Regions from separate parts of the Tigheibacillus halophilus genome, predicted to be linked through region 1. Evidence: predicted binding sites of a transcription regulator. Region 1 holds the regulator's gene; each other region holds the start of a gene.
What was found. The regulator Rex, encoded in region 1, represses fermentation and respiration genes when NADH is low (regulators of the CRP and FNR family bind a similar motif). The targets are predictions, from matches to a motif close to TTGTGAAATATTTCACAA.
Positions count from the first base shown of each region.

Region 2: ACFSMW_RS08240 (cytochrome ubiquinol oxidase subunit I) is a predicted target of Rex. The motif match lies at 4,716-4,733, and genes of this name have one in related genera.
Region 3: ACFSMW_RS11085 (nitrate/nitrite transporter) is a predicted target of Rex. The motif match lies at 4,068-4,085, and genes of this name have one in related genera.
Region 4: ACFSMW_RS05230 (hemerythrin domain-containing protein) is a predicted target of Rex. The motif match lies at 2,964-2,981, and genes of this name have one in related genera.

Region 1 is NZ_JBHUIZ010000016.1:4,313-11,841, forward strand. It holds gene ACFSMW_RS17930 (FtsW/RodA/SpoVE family cell cycle protein) at 87-1,259, shown strand; gene ACFSMW_RS17935 (ABC-F family ATP-binding cassette domain-containing protein) at 1,343-3,268, opposite strand; gene moaC (cyclic pyranopterin monophosphate synthase MoaC) at 3,495-3,989, shown strand; gene ACFSMW_RS17945 (redox-sensing transcriptional repressor Rex) at 3,991-4,632, shown strand; gene ACFSMW_RS17950 (nuclear transport factor 2 family protein) at 4,809-5,861, shown strand; gene ACFSMW_RS17955 (YdiK family protein) at 5,969-6,169, opposite strand; gene ACFSMW_RS17960 (CPBP family intramembrane glutamic endopeptidase) at 6,175-6,888, opposite strand; gene groES (co-chaperone GroES) at 7,254-7,529, shown strand, end outside.
Region 2 is NZ_JBHUIZ010000005.1:401,567-409,095, forward strand. It holds gene cydC (thiol reductant ABC exporter subunit CydC) at 1-575, opposite strand, end outside; gene cydD (thiol reductant ABC exporter subunit CydD) at 607-2,247, opposite strand; gene cydB (cytochrome d ubiquinol oxidase subunit II) at 2,247-3,260, opposite strand; gene ACFSMW_RS08240 (cytochrome ubiquinol oxidase subunit I) at 3,250-4,647, opposite strand; gene ACFSMW_RS08245 (SH3 domain-containing protein) at 5,062-5,943, shown strand; gene ACFSMW_RS08250 (ATP-binding protein) at 6,181-7,529, shown strand, end outside.
Region 3 is NZ_JBHUIZ010000010.1:10,987-18,515, reverse strand. It holds gene aceA (isocitrate lyase) at 1-488, opposite strand, end outside; gene aceB (malate synthase A) at 488-2,092, opposite strand; gene ACFSMW_RS11090 (hypothetical protein) at 2,166-2,288, opposite strand; gene ACFSMW_RS11085 (nitrate/nitrite transporter) at 2,467-3,969, opposite strand; gene ACFSMW_RS11080 (tellurite resistance/C4-dicarboxylate transporter family protein) at 4,384-5,439, opposite strand; gene ACFSMW_RS11075 (hypothetical protein) at 5,603-5,785, opposite strand; gene ACFSMW_RS11070 (NAD(P)H-dependent oxidoreductase) at 5,821-6,513, opposite strand; gene ACFSMW_RS11065 (HAD family hydrolase) at 6,741-7,412, shown strand.
Region 4 is NZ_JBHUIZ010000003.1:921,453-928,981, reverse strand. It holds gene ACFSMW_RS05245 (nitrate reductase subunit alpha) at 1-1,837, opposite strand, end outside; gene ACFSMW_RS05240 (hypothetical protein) at 1,857-2,108, opposite strand; gene ACFSMW_RS05235 (hypothetical protein) at 2,125-2,424, opposite strand; gene ACFSMW_RS05230 (hemerythrin domain-containing protein) at 2,440-2,856, opposite strand; gene ACFSMW_RS05225 (acylphosphatase) at 3,133-3,435, shown strand; gene ACFSMW_RS05220 (indolepyruvate ferredoxin oxidoreductase subunit alpha) at 3,494-3,733, opposite strand; gene ACFSMW_RS05215 (DUF6501 family protein) at 3,951-4,154, opposite strand; gene msrA (peptide-methionine (S)-S-oxide reductase MsrA) at 4,304-5,254, opposite strand; gene vrrA (VrrA/YqfQ family protein) at 5,332-5,847, opposite strand; gene ACFSMW_RS05200 (YozE family protein) at 6,150-6,371, opposite strand; gene tatC (twin-arginine translocase subunit TatC) at 6,398-7,153, opposite strand; gene ACFSMW_RS05190 (twin-arginine translocase TatA/TatE family subunit) at 7,225-7,395, opposite strand; gene ACFSMW_RS05185 (twin-arginine translocase TatA/TatE family subunit) at 7,421-7,529, opposite strand, start outside.

The DNA of each region.
Region 1 (7,529 bases):
TGTGTTTCATATGCTACAATGTCAATATGCATTTTGGAAAAATATTACTGTTTGAATTGAGGAATGAAAGAAACTGGTGATAAGGTATGTCAAACAAACAATCACATTATTTGCAATTTGACTTTATCCTTTTATTCATGCTGTTTGCCGGCGTCAGTCTACTGGCGATTTACAATGCACAGCAGCTGGAACAATATGCTGGCAAAAATTTTGTTGTGTTACAGATTTTTTGGTTTGCAGTCGGAGCAGGTATTGTAGCTCTGATTCAATTGTTCGATTTGGAACAGTTATATAAAATTAGTCTTTTTGCATATATTTTTGGGGTTTTGCTATTGGCCGTTCTCCTTGTGAGTCCGGAAAGCATTGCGCGGACAATTAACCATTCCAAGAGCTGGTTCACTTTGCCAGGATTCTCCATGCAGCCTTCAGAGTTTGCCAAGATATCCACAGTGCTTTACTTTGCGGCAGTTATCAGTAAACATAAAGAAAAATACCCCAAGTCGAATTGGAAAACAGACGTATTTTTGTTGCTTAAAATTGGAATGATTGTCATCGCTCCTGTTTTACTAATCAATATGCAGCCTGACTTCGGTTCTTCCATGGTGTATTTGTTTATCGCAGCTGTTTTTGTACTGTTGTCGGGTATCGATTGGAAAATCATTGCTACGCTTGTTTTGGGCGGAGCAGCAGTGTTATTTTCTGCGCTTTGGGTCATCGTCACCTTTCCGCAGATGTCTGAACAGGTGCTTGGTCTCGAACAATACCAAGTTCAGCGTGTGCTCACATGGTTTGATGCTTCAGGGCAGACAAGTGATGACACGTTCCATTTCGACCGCTCGCTCTCGGCCCTTGGGTCTGGGCAGCTTACAGGAAAAGGGATGAGTGCCCTGCAAGTGTCCTTGCCGGAGGCACACACTGATTTTATCTTTTCAGTGGTGGGGGAAAGCTTTGGATTTGTAGGGTGTGCTATAGTCGTTTTCTTGTATTTTCTATTGCTTTACCGTATGTTGATGCTTGGATTAAATAGCTTCCATTTCACCATGTTCGGCGCTTATATTTGTTTTGGATTTTTGAGTTTGATCTTTATCCATGCTTTCCAAAACATCGGGATGATTGTGGGGATCATGCCGATAACAGGAATCCCGCTCTTGCTGCTGAGCTATGGAGGCAGTTCAGTCATGTCGTCGATGATTGGACTTGGGCTTGTATATCGTGTCGCCGTGGAAAATACGATGCAGAATGATTACTTATTTAAATAGGAATCAAAAAAGGCGGGCCCTATGTTTTGCGGGCCCGCCTTTTTTTAGGAGCAGTGACAGTTTTCTCTACTGTTCAATCTTTTCTATTCTTCCTGCAAAATCTCCCATGCCTGCATTTCTTCCTCTATTCTCGATTTGATTTCTTCGCTTTGACGGGTCAATTTCAACGACATTTCATGATCCTGGAAAATTTCCGGCTCTGCCATTCTTTCTTCGAGTTGGGATAGCTCATTTTCAAGCTGATCGATTTTTTCTTCTATGGCTGCAATTTGTCTTTCTCTTTTTCGTTTTTCGCTTTGCAGTCTTTTTTCTTCTTCAAAGCTAAGCCTGTTTTCAGATGGGGCTGTCTTGCCCTTGCCGTTTGTTTGTTCCAAGGCTGCCATTTCCAGCTCTTCCTGTTTCTTAGCAATGTAGTAATCATAATCTCCAAGATAGATGGTGGCACCGCCCGGCTGCATTTCCACGACATGATCGGCAATTTTATTAATGAAATACCGGTCATGGGATACAAATAAGATGGTACCTTCAAATGCAGTTAATGCAGATTCCAGTACTTCTTTACTGTCGATATCCAGATGGTTGGTCGGTTCATCTAATACAAGCAAATTCGCTTTTTGCATTCGCAGCTTCGACAGGGCCAGCCGGGCTTTTTCCCCACCAGATAAAGAGTGGACGATTTTTAACACATCATCCCCTGAAAAGAGAAAATTGCCAAGCACTGTACGTATATCTTTTTCATTGGTGGTGGGATAGTCATCCCATAGCTCATGCAGCACCGTTTTGGAAGAAGAAAGGTCAGCTTGTTCCTGGTCATAATAGCCGATCTCGACATTTGTACCTACCCGGATTTCCCCGGAAGCCGGTTTCAATTTGCCGATGACATTTTTCAGAAGCGTGGTTTTGCCTACACCATTTGGACCGACTATGGCAAATCTGTCTCCGCGGTGGAGCTGCATATCGAGATGGCGAAACAGAAATTCTTCCGATTCATCATAACGAAAAGAAAGATTTTGTACGGATAATACATCATTGCCGCTGCGCTTATTCGCTTGAAAAGCGATACTTGCTGATGATTCTTCGCCGAGCGGTTTGTCGATACGTTCCATTTTTTCCAGTTGCTTACGCCGGCTCTGTGCGCGTTTTGTAGTGGAGGCACGTACAATATTTTTCTGAATGAAGTCTTCCATTTTTTTAATTTCTGTTTGCTGTTTCTCATATTCATCCAATTCTTGCTCGTATTGAAGAGCGCGTTGTTCCAAATAAGATGAGTATGTGCCGTGGTATTTTTTTATATGATGGCGCGACACATCATAAATGATGGAAACGGTCTTGTCCAAGAAATAACGGTCGTGAGAGACGATGACGACCGCACCCGGATAGCTTGAAAGATACCCTTCCAGCCATGTCAGTGTTTCAATATCCAGATGGTTGGTCGGTTCATCCAATATTAATATATCTGGTTTTGCAAGAAGCAATTTACCGAGTGCCAATCGTGTTTTCTGACCGCCGCTGAGTTCATTGATCACGGTGGCTTCATCGTAATCACCAAAATGCAACCCGTGCAGTACTGTACGAATTTCTGACTCATAATTGTAGCCGCCGGCTTTTTCAAAGGCATGCTGCAGCTGGTCATAATTTTTAAGCAGCTGTTCATAATCATTGGAACTCAAAGCCGCAGCATTGGCCATTTTTGTTTCTAACTCGCGAAGTTTCTTTTCCTGTTGAAGAATATCGGTGAAGACTTCCAGCATCTCATCCCAAATGGTATGCTCTGATTCAAGGCCGGTATGCTGAGATAAATAACCAGTACTGACATCCTTCGGTTTGAAAAATTCGCCCGTGTCATACGATTGCAGGCCGGCCATGATCTGAAGCAGGGTAGATTTTCCCGCTCCATTTCTGCCAACAATAGCCATCCTGTCTTTCATTTTTACTTCCAATTTGATATCGGATAATATTTCATCGGCTCCAAAGGATTTGGAGATGCCGTTGAGTTGCATCAAAATCATACGCTTTCACCTCTATTGATAAATCCTCCCACATCTCAGTGTATCTTAAAGGGAATCAACTGGGCAATCCTTTTGTGAAAAGAATCACGACTTCCGAACGATTTTCTGCTAGAATAGGAATGAGATCTTTTGAACTATTTGCTTTGTTCTTGGTTATTATACATTGGGAACGACAAAATGATATCAGAAATAAAACATATTAGTGAAGGGAAGGATGACGGTACAGATGGCTGAATTCACACATTTTAACGAGCAGGGACATGCCCGAATGGTTGATATCAGCGGCAAAGCGGACACAGAACGTACAGCGTTGGCTGCAAGCAGTATTTTCGTCAATGAGGAAATCCATGAAGGCATCGTGAAGCAAACAATAAAAAAAGGCGATGTACTTGCTGTTGCACAAGTAGCGGGAATCATGGCTGCCAAAAAAACGTCTGACTGGATACCGATGTGCCATCCGCTTTCACTGAAAGGCGTCGATATATCTTTTAGCTGGGAGCAAGCGGGAGATACGTATGAATTGAAAATAGAAGTCTTTGTAAAAACCAAGGGAAGTACCGGGGTGGAGATGGAGGCGCTGACAGCCGCATCTGCGACGGCATTGACAATTTATGATATGTGTAAGGCATTGGATAAAGGGATGGTTATCGGCCAAACATATTTATTGGAAAAGAAGGGCGGGAAATCCGGGGATTTCCATCGGGGCATGAAGGAGGAGTAATATGGAACGCAAAATTCCACAAGCCACTGCAAAGCGTTTGCCGCTTTATTATCGTTTTTTAAATAATTTACAGCATCAAGGCAAATCACGGGTTTCATCTAAGGAGCTGAGTTTGGCTGTCAAGGTTGATTCAGCGACTATTCGCAGAGATTTTTCTTATTTTGGCGCTTTAGGCAAAAAAGGATATGGCTATAATGTAGAATATTTATTGGGTTTTTTCCGTAAAACATTGAACCAGGATGAATTGACGAATGTGGCAATCATCGGTGTTGGTAATTTAGGTACAGCATTTTTACATTATAATTTCTTGAAAAATAATAACACCAAAATCGTGATGGCATTCGATGCAGATCCTGAGAAAGCGGGCCAGGATGTTGAAGGAGTCCCTATTTATTCAATCGATGAGCTGGAAGAAAAACTGAAGGACGTGAAAGTGGCTATTCTGACAATCCCCGCGCAGGTCGCAGATGCTGTCACCGAGCGATTGGTCAATTGCGGGATCGAAGGCATTCTGAATTTCACTCCCGCCAGGATCAGTGTGCCAAGTCATATTCGCGTACATCATATCGATTTGGCGGTTGAACTCCAGGCATTGGTATATTTCCTGAAGCATTATCCTTTAAATGAAAAAGAAGAAATATGAGCATAACAACCTGGCAGCGGATTTTCGCTGCCAGGTTTTTTTATGTACAGGATAGTCATGGGTATTAAGGCTCAATATTTTGAAAAGATGGTACTTTCGACATCTTCTATTCATCGCTTGCATTGGCTATGATGAATTGGTGAGAAAAAGAAAAACGTAGAGGAGAAGTGCAAACAATGTGGGGTAAAAAACTGATGGCTCTTTGCGTGATGCTATTACTGAGCTTGGCTATTGCTGCCTGTTCAGACAACGCCAGCAAAGATAAGAAGGATGAAGACAAAACGAAAACAGAAGAAAAGGGCAGTAAAGTTGCTGCGGCAGAAAAAACAGAGACAGACAAAGAAAAAGAAAATGCTGTCGCTAGCGATGAAGTGTTATTTGCTGTATTGGATGCTAATTTGCAAGCATACAAAGATAAAGACCTTGATGCGTACATGGACACGATCCATAGTGGATCTCCTGTGTTCGATACGACCAGACAACAGATGGAAGCGATCATTGACAAAGATCTGGACATGGAAATCACGGATATGAAAGTAGAAGAGAAAAACGAGGATAAAGCAAAAGTGAGTTATGTGCAACGGACTGTAGCGAAGGAACCAATTCCCGAATTTAAAAACAATGAAGTGAAGGGTTATCATGAACTGCGCCAGGAAGACGGCCAATGGAAAATTTACGCCTCACAGGCGAACGATGTGACGTATCTGGATGAGGATGGCAATCCGATTGATGAAGATACGATTGCAGAAACGCAGGCAAGTGCTGATAATGGTGAAATGGACGGACAATATGCAGATCAGCTAAAGCAGATGCAGCAAACCATCGCCATGAAATTGACGGTAGCGGAATATACTGAAGATGATGGCTTTGCTTCCGCACTTTTCACCATTGCTGATGGGAAATATAAGGATAACCAGGTTACATTGGAATATGTAGCAGGTGCCAAGGGCGAGCTTTCACCGAAGGAATGGATGGAGCTTGTGCGAGAACAGTATACAGCACAGGTCGGCGACAAGTTCGATTTGCAAGTTTACGATACGACGAAGAATGAAACGATGTTCGAATTGGTTATCAAAGCTGACGATGACCAGATCGATCAGGCACAAATCGGCCGTGTTTTCTTTAAAGGGAATGATTTGTACGCAGTGACATTCGGTGCTTCAGGGGCGGATGAAGTCCCTAAAGAAGTCAAACAGGATTTGACAAAGGTATTGAAAAAGGTGAAATAGGAATCGATCAAACGGGTTACTCTGGAAAAGACAGCATGTCTCAATCAAAAGCGAATGTCTCGTTCAACCAAAAAAGCGTCCATCGCCTGGACGCTTTATATAAAAAGTTATTTTTTTTGATCCCGTTTCAGTTTAAAATGCAATCCTATTAATTTGAACCCCATGCCGAAATCCAAGGTGGCAATCACTGCCAATAACATAGTAGTGATATTCCACATCGTGTCATGCGCGCTGCGGACCGCAAAAAATATGAATAAGGCCCCCATGGCGAAATATAAAATAGCCCGGCTGATAAGAGATGAAATCATAAAAGTTATCCTCCAATAATTTGCTGCTGTATGAAATTCATTTGCTGTTCCAATTTTTCCATTTTTTCCGGGGTCAACAACAGCTGCCCCAATACTGCGGTCGTGTTCATCCCCATATGAACAAGGATTGGAACGATAATCCGTTTTGTCTTGACATATAGAAATGCAAATGTGAGCCCCATAGAAGCATACACCAGAATGTGTTTAGGGTCTTGATGGATAACAGCGAAAATGACTGATGAAATCAATGCGGCTATCCAAAAATTGGTGCGGTTATACAATGCTCCGAAGATGATTTTTCGGAACAGGATTTCCTCCAAAATCGGTGCGATCAACACAGGAATGACGTAGAATATTGGAAATGCTTTTGATATATCCATGATATTTTTCGTGTTTTCCGATTCTGTTTTTATACCGAATACATGGATTTCAATATTTGCAGCTAAAGCTTGTGCTGCCAGTGCCATAAATACGCCGCCGATTATCCATCCAACCGTGGTGCCTGTGGCGGATGCGTCCGGGGATACTCCTTCCTTCATATCCGGTTTCATCAATAGAAGGAAGACGACAAGGCCGGCGAGGAAACTGAAAATGGTAAAGTAAATGATTGCCTCGGCCTCTGTCAGTTTAAATAGAAAGTAAAATAAAGGGGCGCCAAGAATTACGGAAAATTGCATAATCACGTAGGAAATGACTACCCACCAATAGCGTTTTGTCAAAGTATAACCGTCCCTTTCGAAATTGGAATCATCTATTCATTGTATGTGCTTGAACATTTTTTATTTCAAATCCAACTTTATTTATCATGCACAATGCTATAATATAATTCATTCTAACATATTACGGATATCGGAGGCGACTGTGGTCATCCAGAGCAAAAAAAGAAAAAGATTTTTCGTTTGGCGATTCGGGAATTGTCAAACGGGTGGCTGCGAGATTTGTCTAAAAAAGCAGAACGAAATTGAAGTGCAATGCTTGCAATTTCAGACAGAATTAATTATTATAATAATGGTGTTAGCACTCAGTTGCTTTGAGTGCTAAATTTAAAAAATACTTTTTGATAGGAATTAAGGAGGTTGTCTACATGATTAAACCACTAGGAGATCGTGTTGTCATCGAGCTCGTAGAACAAGAGGAAAAAACAGCAAGCGGAATCGTATTGCCAGACTCTGCAAAAGAAAAACCGCAGGAGGGCAAAGTTGTTTCAGTTGGATCCGGCAGAGTTACTGACAGCGGTGAAAAAGTAGCGCTGGAAGTAAAAGAAGGAGACCATATCATTTTCTCTAAATTCGCCGGCACCGAAGTGAAATACGAAGGCACTGAATACTTAATTCTTCGCGAAAATGACATTTTGGCTATT
Region 2 (7,529 bases), on a different contig from region 1:
TTACGGCTAGTTTTTTGTGTCACATGGCGCTGCTTTGTCTGCAATAAAGAAAATAATGGAATCAAAAAGACAAGCGCCCCGAGCAGTAAACCAAGCAGCAGTGCAAAGGTCCAGTCAAATGCGCCGAAAATGATGATGACCAGGGTATATAGCACGACCCCGAGAATACCGGGGATAATCGTACGGATGAAGAGATCCTGTAAGTGTGCGATATCCTCAGCCAAAACAGCAAGCAGGTCACCAGTTTTATATCGGGAATGCAAAAAAATCGCATGAGGCTCCACAAGGTGATACAGCTTGGTCCGCATAGTGGCCAATATGCGAAGTACCAGGTCGTGACTGGTCAGCTTTTCTAAATAAGGGAAGACAGCTTTACTGATACTGAATGCTCTCACCGCAACAATAGGTACATAAATCAGCATGACATTTTCCACCTGGAGGGCGGATTTGGAGATAAGGTAGCCGGAAACGAATAAAAGCATAGCGCCGGAAGCAATACCGAGCAGCCCGAATATCAGTGCTGTGGTGAACGGCCATGTATACTTTTTCAAATAAGGTATAAGCAATGTTTTCATATCCGCGCTTCTCCTCTGCCATAAAATTATCTCAACAATTGGTTGCTGTTTGTGTATTCAAATCAATCACACTGTCCATATCTTTGATCCAATGTGTACGATGTGTTGCAAAGAACACAAGTTTATTTTTAAACAGACTCAACATCAGTTCTTTGATAGCAAATTCCGTTTCAATATCCAAATGCGCAGTCGGCTCGTCAAGCAGAATGACCTTTCGTTCGCTCAACAAAGCACGTGCCAAAGATATCCGCTGCTCCTGTCCGCCACTTAAAGCCCTGCCGCCCTCGCCAATCTGTTCATCCATGCCGTTTTCCAATTCGTCTATAAACGATGCCAAACCTGTTTGCGCAATAATTTGCTTCACTTCTTCGTCACTGGCATCCGGTTCATAAAAACGAATATTATCCGCTATGGAGGCAGGAAAGAGATAGGGGTGCTGCGGAATATAAGCGATTTGTTCCTGCCAGTCCGTGTTCGCAAGTGAAGGGATGGACGTTCCGTTGATTTTAATTATCCCGGCTTGCGGTACAATGAATCCGGCAATTGTTTGGATCAGGGTTGTTTTGCCAGATCCGCTTGGCCCGATGATACCTATCATGCCTTTCCCGTGATGTGAAAACGAAAAATCTTTCAATACCTTTGTCTCCCCCAATTGTACTGTGACACCTTCCAGCATGAGTTCACTCTCCGGACTGAAATGGAGATGCTGCCCTTTTTCAGCAGCTGGGGCTGTAGCAATTATCTTCTCCATTTCCTTTAGGGCTGCTTGTCCGTCTAGCGTAGCATGATATTCTTTCCCGACTTGGCGGATCGGTGAGAAATACTCAGGCGCCAGAATCAAAATCGTCAACGCCGGGAGCAGTGCGATTTCATTATCGATCAGCCGGAACCCAAGCCCGACAGCAACGAACGCTATTGATAGACTGGTAAAAAAATCCAATGCAAAAGAAGAGAGAAAAGCGATTCGCAGTGTTTTATTGGTCGCTTGGCGGTACCGATCGCTCACTTTGCTTATTTTTTGCTCATGCCGCACACTTTGTCCAAGGAATTTCAATGTATCGAGTCCCTTTAACGAATCAACAAAATGATTGGATAAAACACGATATGTTTCATACTGGCTATCAGCTTTTTTCTGTGCTGCTTTACCAAGAAGGATCATGAATATCACAATAACAGGGACTGTCACCATTAAAAGCACTGCGGAGATTTTATCTACTGTATAAACATAGACGACAATTAACGCAGGGGTGACCATCATGGAAACCATACGTGGAATGGCAATTTCAACATATTTCTTCATCTTATCGGTGCCTTCCATGGCGAGCGTGACTAGCCGGCCGGTTCCTAAAGTGTGGATATATCCTTGTCCGTGCCGAAAATAGGCATGAATCAACCTATTTCGCATTTCTTTTCCTTTTCGTTCAGCAAATCTCTCCGCAATCCATCTTCGGAGCTGTGCAAATATGGTGCGGAGTAAGAAGCCCAGTACAAACAACAGGATGCTGGAGGCGGACTCCTTCACTGTACTGCCTGCGAACAAGGCGGAAACTGCCCGGGCAAGAAATAGAGCCTGGCCGATGATGGCCAGCGTTTCCAAAACGGTCAGACATGCAGCTGCGCCATAAAATGGGACGCTATTTTTTCCTGCGGGCAATCCCCGTTCACGAAACATCAATAACCCAGCTTTTCATGTTTTTTCACCCTTTTACGGAATATATAATAACTCCACGCCTGGTAGGCCAAAACGAATGGCAATAAGGTGAGGGAGAAATAAGACATCACCTTTAAAGCATATTTTCCGGAAGCGGCATTAAAAATCGTCAAGTCATTCGCCGCGTGGAGTGAGCTGATCATCACACGTGGAAACATCCCGATGAACACACTGGCAATCAGCAGCACAATCGACGTACTTGTCATGGCAAATGCCCAGCCATCACGTTTTCTTCCATTGAGAATGATGGAAAGGACTAGAGTCACCAGTCCGAGTGCAGGCAGCGCAACCCACCAGAAACCATGATATGTGAAAATGTCCGTTTTAATCAGGCCGGCGAAACCAAAGGCAAGTACAAACAGTACAGTCAACGGGGCAGCTTTTTTCCCTAGCTTGCGGGCGCGTTCTTGTAGCTCTCCTTCTGTACGTATGGTGATGAACTGCAAGCCGTGTGTGATGGTCAGCATCAGATACATGAGTCCGCCGAGTAAAGCGAATGGATGAAGGAATTGTACAAATCCGCCAGTCATTTCCTTATTCGCATCAATTGGCATGCCGGTCATCAAATTTCCCAGGACCACGCCCCACAAGATAGGTGGAACGATACTGCCGGTGAAGATTGCCCAATCCCATGTATTTCGCCATTTCAAATGATTCATTTTGCCACGGAATTCAAATGAAACGCCGCGAATGATCAACGCCAGCAGCATAAATACCAAGGGGATATAAAAGCCGCTGAATAATGTGGCATACCAATGGGGAAAAGCTGCGAACATGGCGCCGCCGGCTGTAATCAGCCATACTTCATTCGCATCCCAGAATGGACCGATCGTGTTGATGTAAACACGCCTTTCCACATCATCCCTTCCAAGAATTCTTGCAACGATACCAACGCCGAAATCAAATCCTTCCAGAACAAAAAATCCGATAAACAGTACGGCGATTAACAGAAACCATAATTCATTAAGAGACACTGATCATCTCCTCCTTATCAAATGGATCGTTTTCGGCTGTTCCTTTTTTCTGTGCAGGTTCATCTTTCTTGATTTCCTTAGCAAATAAATAGATGGTCAAACCGGCAAGAATTAAATAGATAGATGAAAAGGAAATGAGTGAGAACAGTACTTCATTGGCAGTGACCGATGGTGATACGGCATCTTCTGTTTTCATGACACCAAATACGATCCATGGTTGCCGGCCCATCTCTGTCATGATCCAGCCGGCGGTATTACCGATAAATGGCAGTGTGATGCCAAATACCATCATTTTTAGGAAAAACGGGTGCTTATCCAAAGAACCTTTGCGAGAAGCATACCAACCATAAAGAGACAGCAATAGCATTAGCCCCCCTGCGGCCACCATTGTTCTGAAGGTCCAGAATATCGTCTTGACTGGCGGGATGTAATTCCCCGGTCCATACTTCTCGGTGTACGCTTCCTGAAGCTGATTCATTCCTTGGATCTCTCCGCTAAATTTGTTGAAGGAAAGCAAACTGAGCATATATGGGATTTCCAGTCCACCTGTGGTTTCTTTTTTATCAGTATCGATATTGGCGATAACTGTAAATGGCGCAGGGTCATCACTGGTATCCCACAGACCTTCCGCAGCAGCCAGTTTCATTGGTTGTTCTTTAATCAGCAGTTGTGCAGACTGGTGGCCGAAAATCATCACGAAAACCGCAGCAATCGATGCAACAACCATCGAAATTTTAAAGGACTGCTTAAACATGGAAATATCATGCTTGCGGCCGATTTTCCATGCACTGATGCCGGCGATGACAAATGCTCCGGTTAATAATGCTGCGAATAAAACGTGCGGGAACTCTACCCATAAATGTGGATTCGTCAAAATAGCTTTGAAATCGGCCATCTGAGCTCGACCATCGACAATGTCATAGCCAACCGGAGACTGCATGAACGCGTTCGCTGATAATATCCAGAACGCGGACATGATGGTACCAATTGATACAAGCCAAATGGATGCCAGGTGGACTTTCTTTGGCAATCGATCCCATCCGAAAACCCAAATGCCGATAAAAGTTGATTCCATAAAGAAAGCGAGTAAACCTTCTATGGCCAACGATGGCCCGAATACATCACCTACAAAACGGGAGTATGTCGACCAATTCATGCCAAATTGAAACTCCTGCAAGATTCCTGTGACGACACCAACAGCGAAGTTGATCAAAAACAGCTTGCCGAAAAATTGTGTCATGCGTTTGTACATGTCATCATTTTTAACAACATATACTGTTTGCATGATCGCAATTGTAAATGCGAGTCCAATTGAAACAGGGACAAAGAAATAATGGAAGATCGTTGTGGAAGCAAACTGAATACGTGCCAATGATAGAACGTCCATGTGCTCTCTCTCCTTTACTGGTTCTTCTGTCATCATGAGCTATCGTTTGGAGCAAACGCTCCGAAATTTTGTGAAAAACATCACAAATAATTCGTGATCAAAATAGGCTGTAAACAATGGAGTCAGCCAGATTATGTCTTGTTATGTTTAACAACATGTATACAGTGGTAAAGTAACTACACCCATAGTATAACTGGTTATTTTGTTAATTAATTCACAAACTGTTACAAAGCTTTGACTTATTCATGACTAATTGTTGACGTATGCATTAAAATGCTGAAAATCGGATGCACTTTACTTGAAACCAGACAGAAAATGAAAATCAATCGGCGTAAAAAATTCTATGTATTTCGGGCAGCCCGACTTATAATTGAAAACAGGGATTCGATAATCCAACCAAAGGAGAGGATAAATGTGAAGAAAACATCCATCGTTTTTATTGCCACTGTCTTGCTGTTAAGTTGTCTTGTCATGCCGATGGCGACATCCGCGGCTGTTAAAACAACCAAAACATCTGGTGCGTACGCTGCCACCGCCAGCAGCCTGAACGTCCGGTCTGGCCCGGGAACAACGTATAAAAAGCTGGGGACGTTACATAAGGGGGATATCGTCCATGTGAACGCAAAGACCAAAAGCGGCTGGTATCGATTCAAATATAAAAATAAACATGCGTATGCCAGCGGTTCCTATCTCCGAAAGGTAAGCTCGACAGCTAAAGAAATCGCCAAAACAAAAACTGCTAAAAAGGCGAATCAAATTGTTGCTGTTGTTGCAACTGGATCGAAGGCATATGTGGAATATTGGGTGAAAAAGAGCAATGGCAAATGGAGCAGATCCTTTCTCACAAAAGGGCATGTCGGATCCAAGGGAGTCGGCAAGGCAAAAGAGGGTTTGAGCAAAACACCGCAAGGGTCGTATAAACTTGGATATGCTTTTGGGACTTCAAACCCGGGGACGAAGAAGAAGTTTCGAAAGATTACCGAGAAATCGTATTGGATTTCCAACGTGAAAGATGCGAAATATAATACTTGGCAGGAGCGCAAAAAATCAAACAAAGCTGACGAACATCTTATCGATTATCCGACTTCCTATCAATATGGTATTGTGATCAACTACAATACTGCCAAACCGAAAAAGGGGGCTGGCAGTGCGTTTTTCCTGCATGTTGATAACGGCAAGCCGACTGGGGGATGTGTATCTATACCGAAAGCAAAAATGAAAAAGCTGATGGTGAGCTTGAAAAATAAATCGCATATCATCCAGATGAGCAACCAAAAACAGCTTAAAAGCTATTGAACGATCAAAGAATCTATATAGATTCATCATGCATTACAGCGCATTAATCTGCATGGATTCTTAGTTTCTGTTTTCCCGGTTGACGCCAATTGCAATCAAAGGTAAAGGCGACCTCTTGTACTCAAAGAGGTTGCCTTTTGTGTGCACCTAGACTTCCATTTGTTCCATGGACATGGATGTAAAAAGAAACTAAAATGTAGACAGAGCTTTTATCCATTTTATAAGGGGAAAATTATGATGGGGTATATAACCGAACAGCGAAAAGATAAGCCGTTATATAAGCCTGTCGTCTTCAATTTGAAAATGAAGCTGATCACGGCTATTAGTGTATTGATCGTGGGGATATTCGTCATCTTTTCTCTTTTTTTGCATTATTTTATATCAGGACTTATTGAAGATCAGGTTGAAAAAAGGGCGCTCGGTCTTGCTAAAACGATTGCGGGTATGCCGGAGCTCAAAGATGCTTTTCAACAGGATGACCCGACAGGAGTGATACAAAAGCTGGTGGAGCCGATTCGAAAGGAAGCTGGGGCGCAATTCATTGTTGTTGGCAATAAAAAGGGAATCCGTTATTCCCATCCCTATACGGATAGAATCGGTAAAAGGATGGTAGGCGGCGATAATGAACCAGCTCTTAAGGCGGGAAAGTCTTACGTAACAAAAAATATTGGCTCACTTGGCCTGTCTATTAGAGGCAAGACCCCTGTACTGGATGATGACAGACACCCTATCGGGGTTGTTTCGGTAGGTTTTCTCAATGAAAATGTGAAAGCCATCGTAAAAAAACAAAGCAGGCTGTTATGGATGACAATGCTTGGAATCATATGTATCGGCATTCTAGGCGCGATATGGATAGCGTCATTCATTAAGAAAAGGCTATCTGATATGGAACCGGAAGAAATTTCATATACGCTGCAGCAAAAAGAGGCCATTTTGCAATCTGCACAGGAAGGTATCATTTCTGTAGACGCAGATGCAAGAATCACGTTGATTAATCAGGCTGCACAGCAAATGCTGGGTAACCAGCAGCACAGAGCGAAATCATGCATCGGCTTGCCTGTCAATGAATTACTCCCACATGCAAACTTGTTCACAGAGTATGGTTCCTGGATGAATCAAGAGCTAGTGATTGGCAATGATATTGTATTCGTCAGCCAGGTTCCAATCATGAACGGCGATGCAGTTATCGGTGGAGTAGCCACTTTGCGCAAAAAGCAGGAAATGGAAGCCATTACGAGTGAACTGAAACAAGTCAGACAATATGCCAATGCCCAGCGTGCGCAAACACATGAGTTTTCCAATAAATTGTCTATTGTACTCGGGCTTTTGCAGTTGAAGCAATACGAAGAAGCCATTTCTTTCATCAAGCGAGAGCAAGAGATTCAGCATGCATGGACACAATTTTTATTGAAAAATGTCCGGGATCCGCTTGTTTCAGGTTTGTTACAGGCCAAAATGAATGAAGCGGCAGAATTGGATATAGATATGACGATCCAATCAGAAAGCCAGTTACAGACTGTAGTGTCCGGAAAAAAACAGCAGGCACTTCTGACGGGCATCGGCAATCTTCTCGATAATGCGATGGA
Region 3 (7,529 bases), on a different contig from region 1:
ATTAATTCAAACACATTAAGCTGACCGCCAAATCCTGCTTCCGCATCAGCCACAATCGGAGCAAACCAGTCGATGTCTTCATTCCCCTCAGCATAATGAATCTGATCAGCACGCTGAAGCGCTTGATTGATACGTTTGACGACATTTGGCACGCTGTTGGCTGGATATAAGCTTTGATCCGGGTACATCTGGCCGGAAAGGTTTGCATCCGCGGCAACTTGCCAGCCGCTAAGATAGATTGCTTGCAGTCCGGCTTTCACCTGCTGGACTGCCTGGTTGCCTGTCAAAGCTCCAAGTGCATGAACATAATTTTCTCCATGAATCAATTTCCACAGCTTGGTTGCTCCTGTTTTTGCCAGTGTATATTCCATATCCATGGTTCCCCGGAGCCTGATGACATCTGCGGCGCTGTAAGGACGCTCGACTCCAACCCAGCGCATATTGTTTTCCCAATCCTTTTTTAGCTGTTCCACTCGTTTGTTTTTCATCATGCATTGCTCCCCTCATTTAATAGTTGGTAGGCCGGTATGGTAAGAAACTCGGTGAATGGATCATCTTGAATCAGCTTGTCGAATAATTTGGAGGCTTTCATTACCGCTGATTCGTATTGGCTATCACCTTGTGATATGATTTTCGCCAACTCCTCCATCTTGCACTGTGCTACGAGTTCAAAGGTTACATCTCTTCCATCGTCCAATATACCTTTTGGGTGGCGGATCCATTGCCAGATTTGCCCTCTGGAAATTTCCGCTGTTGCAGCATCTTCCATCAGATGATCGATTGGAACGGCCCCCCGTCCCAGCAGCCAGGCGGCAATATACTGTATCCCTACACGGATATTCGTACGAATTCCTTGCTCTGTGATTTTTCCTGCTGGTACTTGAAGCAAATCGTCCTGGGTGATGTGGATATCCTCTCTTTTTTGAAAAACTTGATTAGGTGTCGGCATCTGTTCATCAAAAATTTCTTTGACGAGATGAACCATGCCCGGATGGGCGACCCAAGTGCCATCATGGCCATTCCTGGCTTCCCGTTCTTTATCGGCCCTTACTTTATTGAAGGCAACCTCATTAGCTTCATTGTCGCCTTTTACAGGGATCTGGGCGGCCATGCCACCCATTGCGAAAGCTTTGCGTTTGTGACAGGTCTGGATGGCTAGGAGGGAGTAAGCTTCCATCATTGGCGTTTCCATTGTCACTTCATTTCTATCGGGCAAAATCACTTCCGGATGCTCGCGAAATTTCTTCAAATAGCTGAAAATGTAATCCCATCTGCCACAATTGAGGCCTGCTGCATGTTCGCGAAGTTCGTATAGTATTTCATCCATTTCAAATGCTGCCGGTACTGTTTCGATCAATACAGTCGCCTTGATGGTACCCTGTTTGATGCCGAGCTCTTCCTGGGCAAAAATAAAGATATCATTCCAAAGGCGGGCTTCCAGGTGGTTTTCGATTTTCGGCAAATAAAAATAAGGGCCTGAGTCATTGTGAATCAATTCTTTGGCATTATGGTAAAAATAAAGTCCAAAATCAACAAGACTTGCTGAGAGCGGCCGGTCATCTACGGTGATATGTTTTTCGTCCATATGCCAGCCGCGCGGCCTGACAATTAAGACGGCAGTTTCTTCGTTTAAAGCATAGTGTTTGCCGTTTGCAGCGGTGAAATCGATGTTGCGCCGAATGGCATCCTTTAAATTGATCTGTCCATAGATGATGTTTTCCCAGGAAGGGGAAGTAGCGTCTTCGAAGTCGGCCATGAATGCTTTGGCACCACAATTTAGTGCATTGATGATCATCTTGCGGTCGACGGGGCCAGTGATTTCGACCCGTCGGTCCTGCAAATCTTCCGGGATTACTGAGACAGTCCAATTTCCCTTGCGGATATGTGCTGTTTCTGATAAGAAATCCAGTTTTTTTCCTTTGTTTAGCTGTTTTTGGATTTCTCTCCTGATGCGAAGCAGGTTTCTACGCCTTTCGTCAAAGCGGTGATGCAGTTTTTCCAGGAAGCATAACGCATCTTCCGTCAGGATTTTTGCGAACTTGGGATTCATCATTTCTTCTTTAATTCGAATGTTTTTTTCTTGCATCAGCATCGTAAATAACGCCCTCCTTGTTATTGAACAGATATACTTATTAAATGTTGTTATATAACAATATAGACAAAAATTAATCACCCTTTTTTTTCGACAGACAGTGATCACATTCTAGTAAGTAATTTTTCACATTGATTGGTTTTCCGCATTCTTGACATTGTGCATAGCCGGATGGCTTTTTCATCGTTGTTTCCATCTGTTTCACCTCCATTTGTATAACAGTTTTATTTTATATTTAATTGTTATAGTACAGTATATGTGTGTACTTGGAAAAAAGCAATACTTTTTTGGCGTATTTTTTAAAAATTTAAAAACGAATAATAAAAAGCGGTGCACTGAGCACCGCTTGATCATGCAGCTGGCTATATGTGTAGCTATTTATTTTTCTTTTGGCTGATGTCATTGAAAATACCTACATAATAGGCGATAGAGCCAACACTGTTTTCAATCGGGCTGATGGTAAGCAGTTCCGGATAAATCTCACCGTTTTTGCGTTTATTCCAAATTTCACCCTGCCAGTAACCATTTTTTTTGATTTGTACCCACATTTCTTGATAGAATTCTTTGGATTGTTTGCCGGATTGCAGCATTTTTGGCGTGTTTCCGCTTACTTCTTCTTTTGTATAACCAGTAATATTTGAAAACGCCGGGTTCACATCGACGATTTCCAAGTTCTTGTTCGTTACCATGATCCCTTCCGCTGTATCTCTGATGATTTGTCTTTCCATCATCATACGATCCTGATAGTACATGAATATGACGATGACAAAACTGACCAAGGCGAATTCAGACATCAGCATGAACGCGATGGCATGATGACCAGTCAACTGGCTCACAGCGGTTAGCAGGAGCGGGGGGAAGAAGCCTCCAATTCCGCCCATTGCAGAAACAATCCCGTTGACAACGCCTGCCTGTTTGGAAAAATACAATGGAACAAGCTTGAAGATCGTACCATTGCCGATACCGACAGTGATGGCCACCGCGAGGGATCCTACCGTATACCAAATGATGTCCGGTGAAAAGGAAAGCAGAATACCGGAAAAGGTGACACCCAGAAAAACAGCCATCAAGATCAGGAAAGCGTTGAATTTATCCGCTAGCAGACCGCCGATCGGGCGCAGCATCGTTGCTATAACGATGAAGATACCTGTGCGTACTCCCGCGTCAACTGGTGTCAAATGAAAGTTTTCTACTAAAAAGCTGGGCAGGAACATGGTAAAAGCGACGAATGCACCGAATGTGATGAAATAAAAGAGACATAGGAACCAGAGTGTCGTATTGCGGTAAACCCCTTTTATCTGTTCTACCATGGATTTTTTCGCTTTTGGTTCTTGACGGTCCCCAAATAAAAAGACAATACCGGCGAAAATGAGCAGCAGTATCAGGTAGAGTCGTACAGTGCTGACCCAGCCAATCGCATTGGCAATAATCGGTGCGCCAAACGTCGTTAGAGCGGTACCAGCGTTGCCAACTCCGTAGATTCCATTGATAAAACCGTGTCTTTCTTTAGGGTAATATTTGGGGAGTGAGGTGACACCAATAGAAAAAGTCGCCCCGCCGACACCAAGAATCAGTCCGCCAATGACCAGGTCTGTGAAGGAATCGGCTATACTGATATAAAAAACTGGAAACAATAAAATAATGAAACTAATCAAAAACAAGTTCCTAGACCCAATCCGGTCTGTATAAAACCCGATTGGAATACGCAGCAAGGAACCGAGGATAACTGGAATTGCAGTGATAATCGACGCCTGGCCGGAAGTCAACGTGATATCTTTGCTGATAAATGGCATCAAAGATGAAATCAACACCCAAATCATAAAACCAACAACCAAGCTGGAAGTTTGCAGTGTCAATTGTACCCCTGGCTTTTTCATAGCATTAACTCTCCCATCCTTGTTTTTAAAGAATTTTTAGACATGCCTACTTGTTTATTTATTACCTTCTACAAAAAATTAAAACAGCATATGCGGGTTAGTGAAGAATTTCACATAGTTGTTTACGACATAACACGTACTAAACCGCTGCATTCCATAAAAATATGAAGGAACGTAATTTCAAGGTCATTATAACACAAGCACAGGATGCTAAAACGCACAAGAATGTGAAGTTTGTGAACGATACGTGAAACATTTTACTGGTCATTTCATCGGGAGCAGACGAGTGATCCAGTGCGAATATCAGGTATGACTGGGCAGCGAGAGTTTTTCATAAAGCACTGATTATCCTCGTATCATCACCCGCGGCAAGTGCGGATGCTTTTGCCGGGGGTGTGAGTCAATAACTGCGTATTATCCTGTCTGTCTTCTGCCGCTGCCCACTCGTTTGATAAAGTGTAGGATAAGTCCGACGTAACCTGCCAGCCAGGCGATGGCTGCAATAAAAATCATCACTTTCGGAATAGCCATCAAAAACTCTACCTTGAGCGCTTTGGCAAATTGTAATGTGCTTGTAGTATACATGGCAAGCGGGAACGCCATCCCCCAAAATTGCGGATCATAAGATAATGGATAATGATGAATGACATGTCGCCAAATAGCCAGAATGAACAACAATGGTATCCACCAAGTCCCAGTAATCCAGAAAAACAGGGTGAATCCTTTCAGGAAAGGAGTGATTTCTGTCAGCAGCTGTGTCCGATCTGCATGCAGGATCAAGGTTGAACCAGCCAACGTAGTGATCGCGACAGCCCCCATATTGATCCAATACGGTGGGGTCAAAGCCTCGAATTTGAATTCAACAAATGTAAATCGGTAGAAGATCAAAGTGATGATGTTCAAATACAGCATACATCCAAGAAAATACATGGCTAATGTGAAAAATAACATGATTCGCAGCTGTTCTTCGGTCGCTGCGTATGGTGCCAAAAGGGTTCCTAATATGGAAACAGATTGGGTGCCGACAGAGGCGATCAGCCATGCACCGTTGATACCTTCAGCAATAGTTGGTTTATTTTTACGGACAGTGACTGCCGTAAAAAAAGTATACATGATGATGAACCATAAGATGATTGCGAGGAACCAGAGAAACCATGAAAACATATGATAGTGGGCTACAATAATCAATTGGCTCCCAAAAACCGAAGTGCCGGCAACCAACGTGAAAAAGCCCGGGCCACTCGAATGACTTGTGATATCTTTGACCACCTTGCGAAAAAAGTAGCGAAGGCGAATGAGGGTTAGCAGCCATAGCCCGGCATAATTGATCATGTTAATGAATACCAGGGCTTTGGCAGCCAATTGCATACCAAGTAAATAAGATGCAATTGACAATGCACCGGTGGCCATGACAAGAGCGAAATATCCGGTAAATAAATGTTCTGCTCTTTGTTTTAAAAATGCAATCACGAAACCCACCTCTAAATTGTTATTTGCTGTATTTGAAACACTGCTTTTTTAGCATACCATATCTTAAGGAATCTAAGCGCCTTGCCTGCATACAGGATTACGTGAAAAAAAGCAGCCATCTTTGCAATCCTTTGCTGATGGTCTGCTTTGAAAAGGCTGAAGCTCATTCGCCCCAATTTCGGGGGCTCCATAAGGTTCCGTCAATTTCCCCTTCCATGAGATCGATCCTTTTTGTTTGTTCCTGCATGACACCGATGACTGCGGAAAGCAGGGCCTGCATATGAAAATCACGATGATGGTCTATCATCTTTTCCAGGTTATCTATCACGAGATCATTACTGTCCATATTCAACCTTCTTTCATCACGGGATGTGCGTCAGGCTACCTCATCTGCTCTAGAATCAGTCTTAGTTCTTCTATGGTACTGCGATTGGATTTTATTTGGGCAATCGCATTAGAAAGTGTGGCGTGTTCCGCGTCCGCGAGATTTTGCTTATCCATGTTTTCTAACTGGGAAAGAAGCCATTTTTCTCTTGCTTGCAGACTATCATCTTTCTCTCTGGTGAGTGCTTGCTGATAATCCATATATAATTGTATTTTTTGTTCATGGGTCAAGTATGCGAATTGGAAAATAAGCAACGGTTTCAGATAGATCATTTCTGTTTTGAAAGCAAGTGCCTGGTATGGTTTTGTCAATTCGCTGATACTGTACAGTTCTCTCCCGCCGGCCTGGTATTCGCTCTCTTTTACGCCAATAGCAAGGACGAGGCAGAATTCTTTGCCTGCTAGCATCGATCCTTGTTGACCATAGGCAAATCCTTCAGTCAGCACGACATCCTGCCAATGCTTTAACAAGGCTGGTGAACTATACCAGTAAAAAGGAAACTGGAATATGATCCGATCATGCGCTAACAATAGTTCCTGTTCCCGGAAAACATCAATATTACCATCTGGATAGTTTATTTCGAGGTGATGGACGGTAATATTTTCATTTTTAGGTATCGCAGCAAGGAGAAACTGCTGGCTGCTGGATTCATCCAGGTCAGGATGAGAAATAATCACCAATGTTTTCATTCTGTTTCACCACCTTATGGTATTAACAACTGTCCTTTAGCTACGTTCATACTATCATATTGTAGCTTGCTGAAGCATCTCTTGCAAAATCGGCGACATGCTTTTCATGGTGTATAAATGAACGCTGAGTATTCTTTGACAGATAATTGTTTTATTCGTACACTTCAGGTATCGTTTTTTGTGAAAGCTATTTAAAATTGATTATATATGGTGGGGAGATGAGCGTATTGAAAGAAATTGATTTGGTCGTTTTTGATATGGATGGCTTGCTGTTTGAAACAGAAAAGTCTTATTACGAAGCATTACGTGCTGCGATGGAAAGTTTCGGTTTTGATTTTGCTTTTGAAACATATCAGCAGATGATCGGTATCAGCGATAAAGAAACGGATGAAGCCCTCCAAAAAATCTGCGGACCTGGTTTTTCCACTGTTCCCTTATGGGAAGAAAATAACAGGCAATTTGACTTGCTGCTGGAAAAAAAGGGGCTGGGCATCAAACCGGGTGCAGAAAGACTGTTGGATGTCCTTGATCAGCTTGGTATAGCGAAATGTATCGCTTCATCCAATAATAAGGCAGCCATTGAAAGGTATTTGCACGTGTCCGGAATGGGCGATCGGTTTGAGTTCTATGTCAGTGCAGATGATGTCGCACGTGCAAAGCCGGATCCAGACATATTCCTTACTGCATGTCGCAAAGCGGGAGCTGCTGCTGAGAAAACCCTTGTGCTGGAGGACTCGCTGAATGGACTGCGTGCCGCAAAGGCTGCCGGCATAAATTGTATTGTTGTGCCGGATTTGCTCGCACCTGACGAAGAGATGAGACGAAATGCTTATGATATTGTCGACAGCCTTGATGAAGTCATCCCTTTCATTGAAAGAGCAAGAGAACCTCGCGGTTGAGCATATCAGCATCAATAACAGTTGTATGGCCATGTCTCCTCTTTCCAACCAGCTATGCCAATGGAATGAAAGAAAATGGTAGGATATTGTTAGAAAATGCGCTAAAATTGATAATAG
Region 4 (7,529 bases), on a different contig from region 1:
TCTCGTAACGATATTGATCCGTTTGAAAATAAAAATAGGATGTACCATTCTGGAGTCTTGGAGGCTTTTGCCAATCGTTTGCAAAGGCCACTTGCTGCCAGCCTTCTTGCGGCCGGACTTTTTCTTGTCCAACATAATGGGCCCATCCTCCACCGTTAACCCCTTGCGAACCAGTCAGCAAGACGAGGTTCAATATACAACGATAAATCTGATCGCTATGATACCAATGGTTTGTTCCACCTCCCATGGCAATCATCGATTTCCCATTCGTACGGGCAGCATTATCCGCGAATTCCCTTGCCACTTGGATGACATGATGACGATTTACGCCTGTAATGCTTTCCTGCCAGGCTGGCGTGTACGGTTTCGGGTCATTGTAATCAATGGGATAATTGCCCTCCAAGCCCCGGTTGACTCCGGTGTGTGCCATCATTAAATCAAAAACAGTAGCAACCTTCAGTGCCTCACCATTTGTGTCTTTTATTTCCTTTACCGGAATACCACGTTCAACTACATTACCGTTTTTTTCAGCGAAATATGGAAAAGCGATTTGGACGGTATCGTCTGCGTCTTCAATGAAACTTAGTTTAGGATCAATTGTAGTACCATCCTTTTTTTCTAATTCCAAGTTCCACTTATTGTCGCGATCCCATCGAAATCCCTGGCTGCCATTCGGAATTTCAAGCAAATCTGTCTGCTCATCCCAAACAACCATTTTCCATTCGCTTAAGTCCATGTCTTTCCCTATGTCGGATGCGCGTAAAAACCTCCCGCTGCGCCAGCCATTCTCTGTTTTTTCTAACAGGACTAAAAATGGCAAGTCAGTGAACTTTTTCACATAGTCAATGAAGTATGGTTCTTGTTTATCAACATAAAATTCCTTCAATATAACATGTGTCATAGCCATTGCCAAAGCACCGTCCGTACCTGCTTTAGCAGGGAGCCAGACATCTGCAAATTTTTCATACTCTGCGTAGTCAGGACTAACGCCGACGACTTTCGTACCATTGTATCTGGCCTCTACCATGAAGTGAGCGTCCGGTGTCCGCGTTTGCGGCAAATTTGTCCCCCAAATGATAAAGTATTTGGAGTTGTACCAATCTGCACTTTCAGGAACATCCGTTTGCTCTCCCCAGACTTGCGGAGATGCAGGAGGCAGGTCGGCATACCAGTCATAAAAACTCAGGATTGTCCCGCCGATGAGAGATAGAAACCGGGTACCTGCTGCATAGCTGACCATTGACATGGCAGGAATTGGACTGAATCCGGCAATACGGTCGGGGCCATATTTTTTTATCGTATGGATAGTGGAACTGGCGATAATCTCGCACATATCTTTCCAACTAGCCCGGACGAAACCGCCTTTTCCTCGGGAATTTACATATTGGCTTCTCTTTCCTGGATCAGAAACAATCGCTTCCCAAGCGTCTACCGGATTTTTCCCGGCTGCCCTCTCCTCTTTCCAGAGCTCGTATAAATCCTTGCGCACATATGGATATTTGACCCGAATCGGGCTGTATGTATACCATGAAAAACTGGCACCTCTTGGACAGCCGCGCGGTTCATATTCTGGAAAATCATCTCCTGTGGAAGGATAATCAGTTTGCTGTGTTTCAGAAGTGATAATGCCATCTTTCACATAAATTTTCCAGCTGCAGGAGCCGGTGCAGTTCACGCCGTGTGTGGAACGGACTACTTTATCGTGTTGCCAGCGCCTTCTATAAATATCTTCCCATGCTCTTGGGCGGGGGCTCTGCTCTGTCCAACCCTCGTTTATTTTTTCGCCTCGTTTAATATGTTTTAAGGATCCAAGCAGTTTATTTCGATTCTTTTTCAATTCAAACACCTCTTTCGAGTTAGTTGATCGGGTTGAAACGTTCACCAAGAATTTTAAAACCACCTGGTCCCACCTTCAACTCTTCTAAGAAGGTTGACAGATTGGGGGTGTTGGCTGCAACCAGTATAAGTCTTTCGAGTGTATCCATTTCTTTGATTTGATAGATCTCATCGATGATGCCTGGAGAAATTTCTCCAAAACGCATCCGTAGTACCGTCAGCAGATCCTCTCTATCCTGTACAGCATTTGCATCTTCTTCAAACATAAACATAACAGCCCTCCTAAGCTTATGGTTTAACCATTTTAAAATAATCGCTTACCATCGTTTCTTTAATCTTATCACCGGCTTCCTTAATAAACCCGATGATGCAGGCATCAAGTGAAGCTATTTCTTCGTGAGTGAAATGTTTTGATATATGATTGGCATACCCATCCCCAAAATGAAGTATCAATTCATACCCGCTCGCCGTTTTTTTTATATTCGCTTGTACATCATAGGAATGAATATGCATAGCTTCAAGGTTTTCCGCAATCAGTTCATAGATTTCCGGAAAATCGATACGCATGATCTGTTCTTCTGCATCCATTGGCATCACCCCATCTCAGTGTTCTGGAAGAATCTCTTCCTCGGCTTCATTATGTAACCTGTCGACTAGAATCAACGCCTGAAAACGCTGGACAACTTGATCATCTATTAGCTTCTGCTTCAAAAGACCTTTGATATCTTTCACTAACAATCTCAGAAGCTCATGATCCCTGGTCAATTCGACAATCGCATTTTTTTTTGCTGGATCTTCCTCTACAAGTTCTTTGTACAAACCTTTTTCTTCCGAAGCCGCATGCTGCAGTGTACGGGTTTCCCAGTGTTCCACAATGACGTAAGCGACTTCCATCGCTTTGTCTAAAATACTATCTTTAATGAGTTGATCAAGCAGTTCAGTAAGTTCGACCGCCTCATTTAAAGCTGCCTCATGAATGGCAGAATGGCTATCGACATGACGTAAACCTGGACCTGACATTTTCAATCACTCCTTCATTCGAAATTGGCTATCGTTAAATTCAGAAAAGCCCTTTTCATGATTAGAATAGCACTTAACATTCCCAGTCACAATAACAATCCAAATTAGTGTGACAATCATCACATCTTCAAAATCTTGTCGGATGCTTATATTATGTATTAACAAATAATTCCGTTATTAAACCGCTTTCAATATGTTTTTTTATTAAGTGGGAAAATTGTTTATGCATTTTGTTTTTTTTAGAGATTTTTTTTTGCTTAAACAGGGAAAAGATATATGAAGTTTTTCAAAAAGGAGTTGTTTACCTTGTTTGCACATGTACGAATCAGTGGTCGCGTGCAAGGTGTCGGATTCCGTTTCACGGCTAAACTGGCAGCATTGGAATATGGTTTAACCGGGTGGGTTAAAAATAAAATGGATGGCACCGTCGAAATGGAAGTTACCGGTGAGAAAGAATCTGTTGAAGCCTACTTGGATTCTGTCCAAGCAGGATTGAATGCTTCCATACAGGTCGAACACATGGAAATTGAAAAAAAAGAAGATTCATCAAAAGAATTTTCTACTTTTTCCATTGAATAGAACAATGCAATCATGCCCATTCATGTCAAAAAGCCGCTTTTATCAGCGGCTTTTTGATTTATCGTTCTTCAAAAAATTGACGATTAAGTGCTATATACTTTTCTTCTTCCCCCGGTACTTCATCCTCCATATAAATTGCTTCAACTGGACAAACAGCCTCGCATGCTCCGCAATCAATACAGATATCCGGATCGATATAAAACATATCTTTGCCTTCTTCAATGCAATCAACCGGACATACTTCAACACATTCCCCGGCTTTTTCATCTTTACAAGGCGATGTAATTACAAATGCCACTATTTTCGCCTCCTTTAATGCTCTGGTGTAACCGGCCCTTACAAACAAATGTATCAGTGCACCGTTTGATTATCACCCAAATGGCATATACGCAGCTCCATAAACAGAAACGTCTAACATACTGCTGAAGGAGTTTCGCATATGCCATTTACTGAGTGCTTTTTCTATTTGTATGCTACATCATCGCAACCATCCGAATAGTCTAAAAGGATCAGGTTTAAACTTCATCAAAATATTCTTTGTGAAATCCACCAATACGGTGACTGTTATCAATGATAAAGTAAAATTCTTCCGTTTCGTTTTTGACGTCATACATTTTCCCAGGTGTAAGCGTGTTATTTACCACAAACTTTTTAGCATCATTATGAACACATCTAATTTGTTTAATGGTGGGTCTGTTTTCCCAAGTATGGTGATTCAATGCGTTACCCCTCTCTTTAAAAAATCTCAGAAACAGTATAAGTCTGTTTTCAGGGGCTACTGGGGAATCGAGAATTTTCAGTAGCCTCTCTCATTAAAATGCTGTTTGAACGATGTGCTTTTATAGCATAACATGTTTACCCTAAAAGGTTAATCAAACAAATGTAAATATGCTTCATAACCTTCTTCAGCCATTTTCCCTTTGGGGATAAAACGCATTGCTGCAGAATTCATGCAATATCGTTGGCCGCCGTGCTCTTTGGGGCCATCCGGGAATACATGGCCCAAATGAGAATCTGCCGTTTTACTCCTTACTTCTACCCTGCGCATGCCATGAGAAGTATCAAGTAATTCCTTCGTTTCCTCTGGATCGACTGGCTTGGTAAAGCTTGGCCAACCGCAGCCCGCGTCAAATTTATCACGGGAGGAGAATAAAACCTTTCCAGATACGATATCCGTATAGATTCCCTCTTCCTCATTATCCCAATATTCATTTTGGAAAGGTGGTTCGGTGCCTTTTTCCTGTGTAACATGGTATTGCATTGGCGATAACTGCTCCCTTGATTGAAAGACATTTTCATCTTGCCAATTATTTTCAATGAACGCTTTTCTTCCTGAGCCCTGCTTGTACATTTCATAATGAAATGGATTTTTACGGTAATAGTCCTGGTGATTTGTCTCTGCAGGGTAAAATGTTTGTGCGGGCAGAATCTTTGTCACGATTGGCTTTTTGAATTTACCGCTCTCCTGAAGCTTTTGTTTGGACTTCTCGGCAGCTTCCTTCTGGGCTTTGTCGTGGTAAAAAATAGCTGTTTGATACGATTCCCCACGATCATGAAATTGCCCGCCTGCATCCGTCGGATCAATTTGACGCCAGAAAGTTTCCAGCAGTTTTTCATACGGCATCAGTTTCGGATCAAATGTAATTTGCACCGCTTCTACATGTCCTGTGGACTCCGAGCAAACTTCTTCGTACGTCGGGTTTTCCGTTCGGCCGCCGGTATATCCTGAAACAACAGATTTAATCCCTGGCTGCTGGTCAAAAGGCTCTACCATACACCAAAAACAACCCCCGGCAAAAGTTGCGTACATTTCTGTCATGTTTGCCACCTCCCAAATTCATTTCGTTATCTATATTTTTTATCTTTCGGGCTTTAATTGCAAGCAGAATGCTTTATCTATATATATAACAACGGCACAGATTCTCCAGTACGCTTCTGTTTTTGGGCAGGGGGAGTATGATCGGTTGATATTGGTGTTTCTGCAGATGCGATATGTGGTTCATTGATCTTACCTTCTTCTTCCTTTTCTTCGCTTTCCACGCTCTCCTCACTGTTATCATCATCGCCGCTTTCCATACTGCTGAGAGCTTTCATCATTTTGAACATGGCAGGCAAATTTCTCACCATAGGTCCATATTGCTTAATCATGGGCGCCGTGGTTTCAACCATCTTCAGTATTTGTTGGATGTTTTGCAGGGAACCGGCAAAACCGCCGCTACCTACTCCTGTTTGTGCCATACTTGAAAAAGGCATGCCTGTTTGCGTAAAACCTGTATTTCCAGCTCCGAAAATACCTTTCAGCATGGAGGTTAAACCATTACCAGTACCTTGCGAGGGGACTGGGAAATTGCCAGGTCTTTGAAAGGGACTCATCGGGCCGAACATACCTGGTCGCTGTGGCGGAAAAACCATACCTCATCACTCTTTCTTTGTGTTCTTGTATATTATACGCAGTGTCACATCAAAGAGTGAAAGGAAATATTTCCCGGGCAACCGCAAAACTCCCTAAAGATTTACGTTATGCGAAAATATTGTCGATTGTAAAATTAAAACAAACGTTTGATTTAATCTTATGAAAGCGGCTCTTGAAGAGAATACGTAAGCCCCGAAGATCTGAAGATAGCATGTACTGCAATCAATCATACATCTCCGGATACAGTACTCGAGCCATACTTAAAAAATGGTACAAAAAAAGTCAAGCGAGATATCATTGCTCAACTTGACTCTTTGTCCAGATAAAGCTGCCACATTTCATCGAAGACATACAATGCATTTGTGAAAGGGCTGAATGATTCCAAATAGTCGCTGACTTCATCATAGGAATGCGAATGCTTGGGAAAATCGGTGTCGTAAAACATCCAATCTGCCAGCCTGCTTTCGTCATCTGGCTTTTTTTTGCCACGGTAGCTCATCATGAATTGATAAAAGGTGTGCATGTTGCTTCCCCCTTTGTTCCATAAAACTATTGTTGCATAAATTGCTCATGCAGTTTCAGCTTTTTCCGATAGACAACCCCTGACAAAATGATACTGATTTCGTAAAGCAATATGAGCGGTATTGCTACAACAACTTGCAGCACAAAATCCGGCGGTGTCACGGCTGCACCAACAATAACCAAAACAAAATAAGCATACTTCCTTGTCTTTTTCATAAATGCGGGTGTGAGTATACCTATTTTCGTCAGAAACATAGAAATAACAGGTATCTCGAATAAAATAGCGAACGGTATCGTCACCCGGAACAAAAAGTGGAAATAATTGTCCACTGTAAAAATGATGTGAAACATGCCGTCATTCAAATCCAGCAAAAAAGGAAATATGAGTTTGGTGAAAACAAGATACCCAAAAACTAAACCTGCAATGAATAAGATGAACAACGCCGGTATATAAGCGACAGAAGCTCTGCGCTCTTTGTCGGTCAAAGCAGGTTTGACAAAAAGCCAAATTTGCAATGCCAGGACTGGGATGGTTGCCACTAAACCAACCAAACCCGACATCGTGAAGTAAATCCAAATTATATCACCAGGACTGGTCGATGCCAGTTTGAAATCCAAATTTAAAACAAAGAATTGATAGATGTCCTTGACATAAATGAAACCCAGGACGAAAAATAAGATAAACCAGACAGCGATAAAAATCAGACGATTACGCAATTCTGAAAGGTGCCCTACCATGTTCATTTCTTTTTCCTGTATATGTTGTTCGTTTTCTTTTGGCATCTCTGTTCATAACCTCCGCGTTAAAGCAAAAGAAAGATGTAGGATTTCCCCTACACCTTTTGTATTTTTCATCAGGAATGCTGACTATGCTGATGGTCCTTATCCGATTTCGCCGCATTCTTAAATTCCTTTAAGGAAGAACCGAATGCTTTACCAATTTCGGGCAATTTAGAAGGGCCGAAAATGACCAGGGCAACAATCAATATGAGAATCAATCCAGGTATACCGATGTTGCTAAGCATATTGTATCACTCCAATCAGTGCAGCTTACTTTTTAACTACTTCTTTCGCTTCTTTTATTTCGTCTGTGACGTCACTGGTCAAATCCTTAGTGGACTTTTTAAACTCACGAAGCGTTTGACCTGCGGCTTTGCCA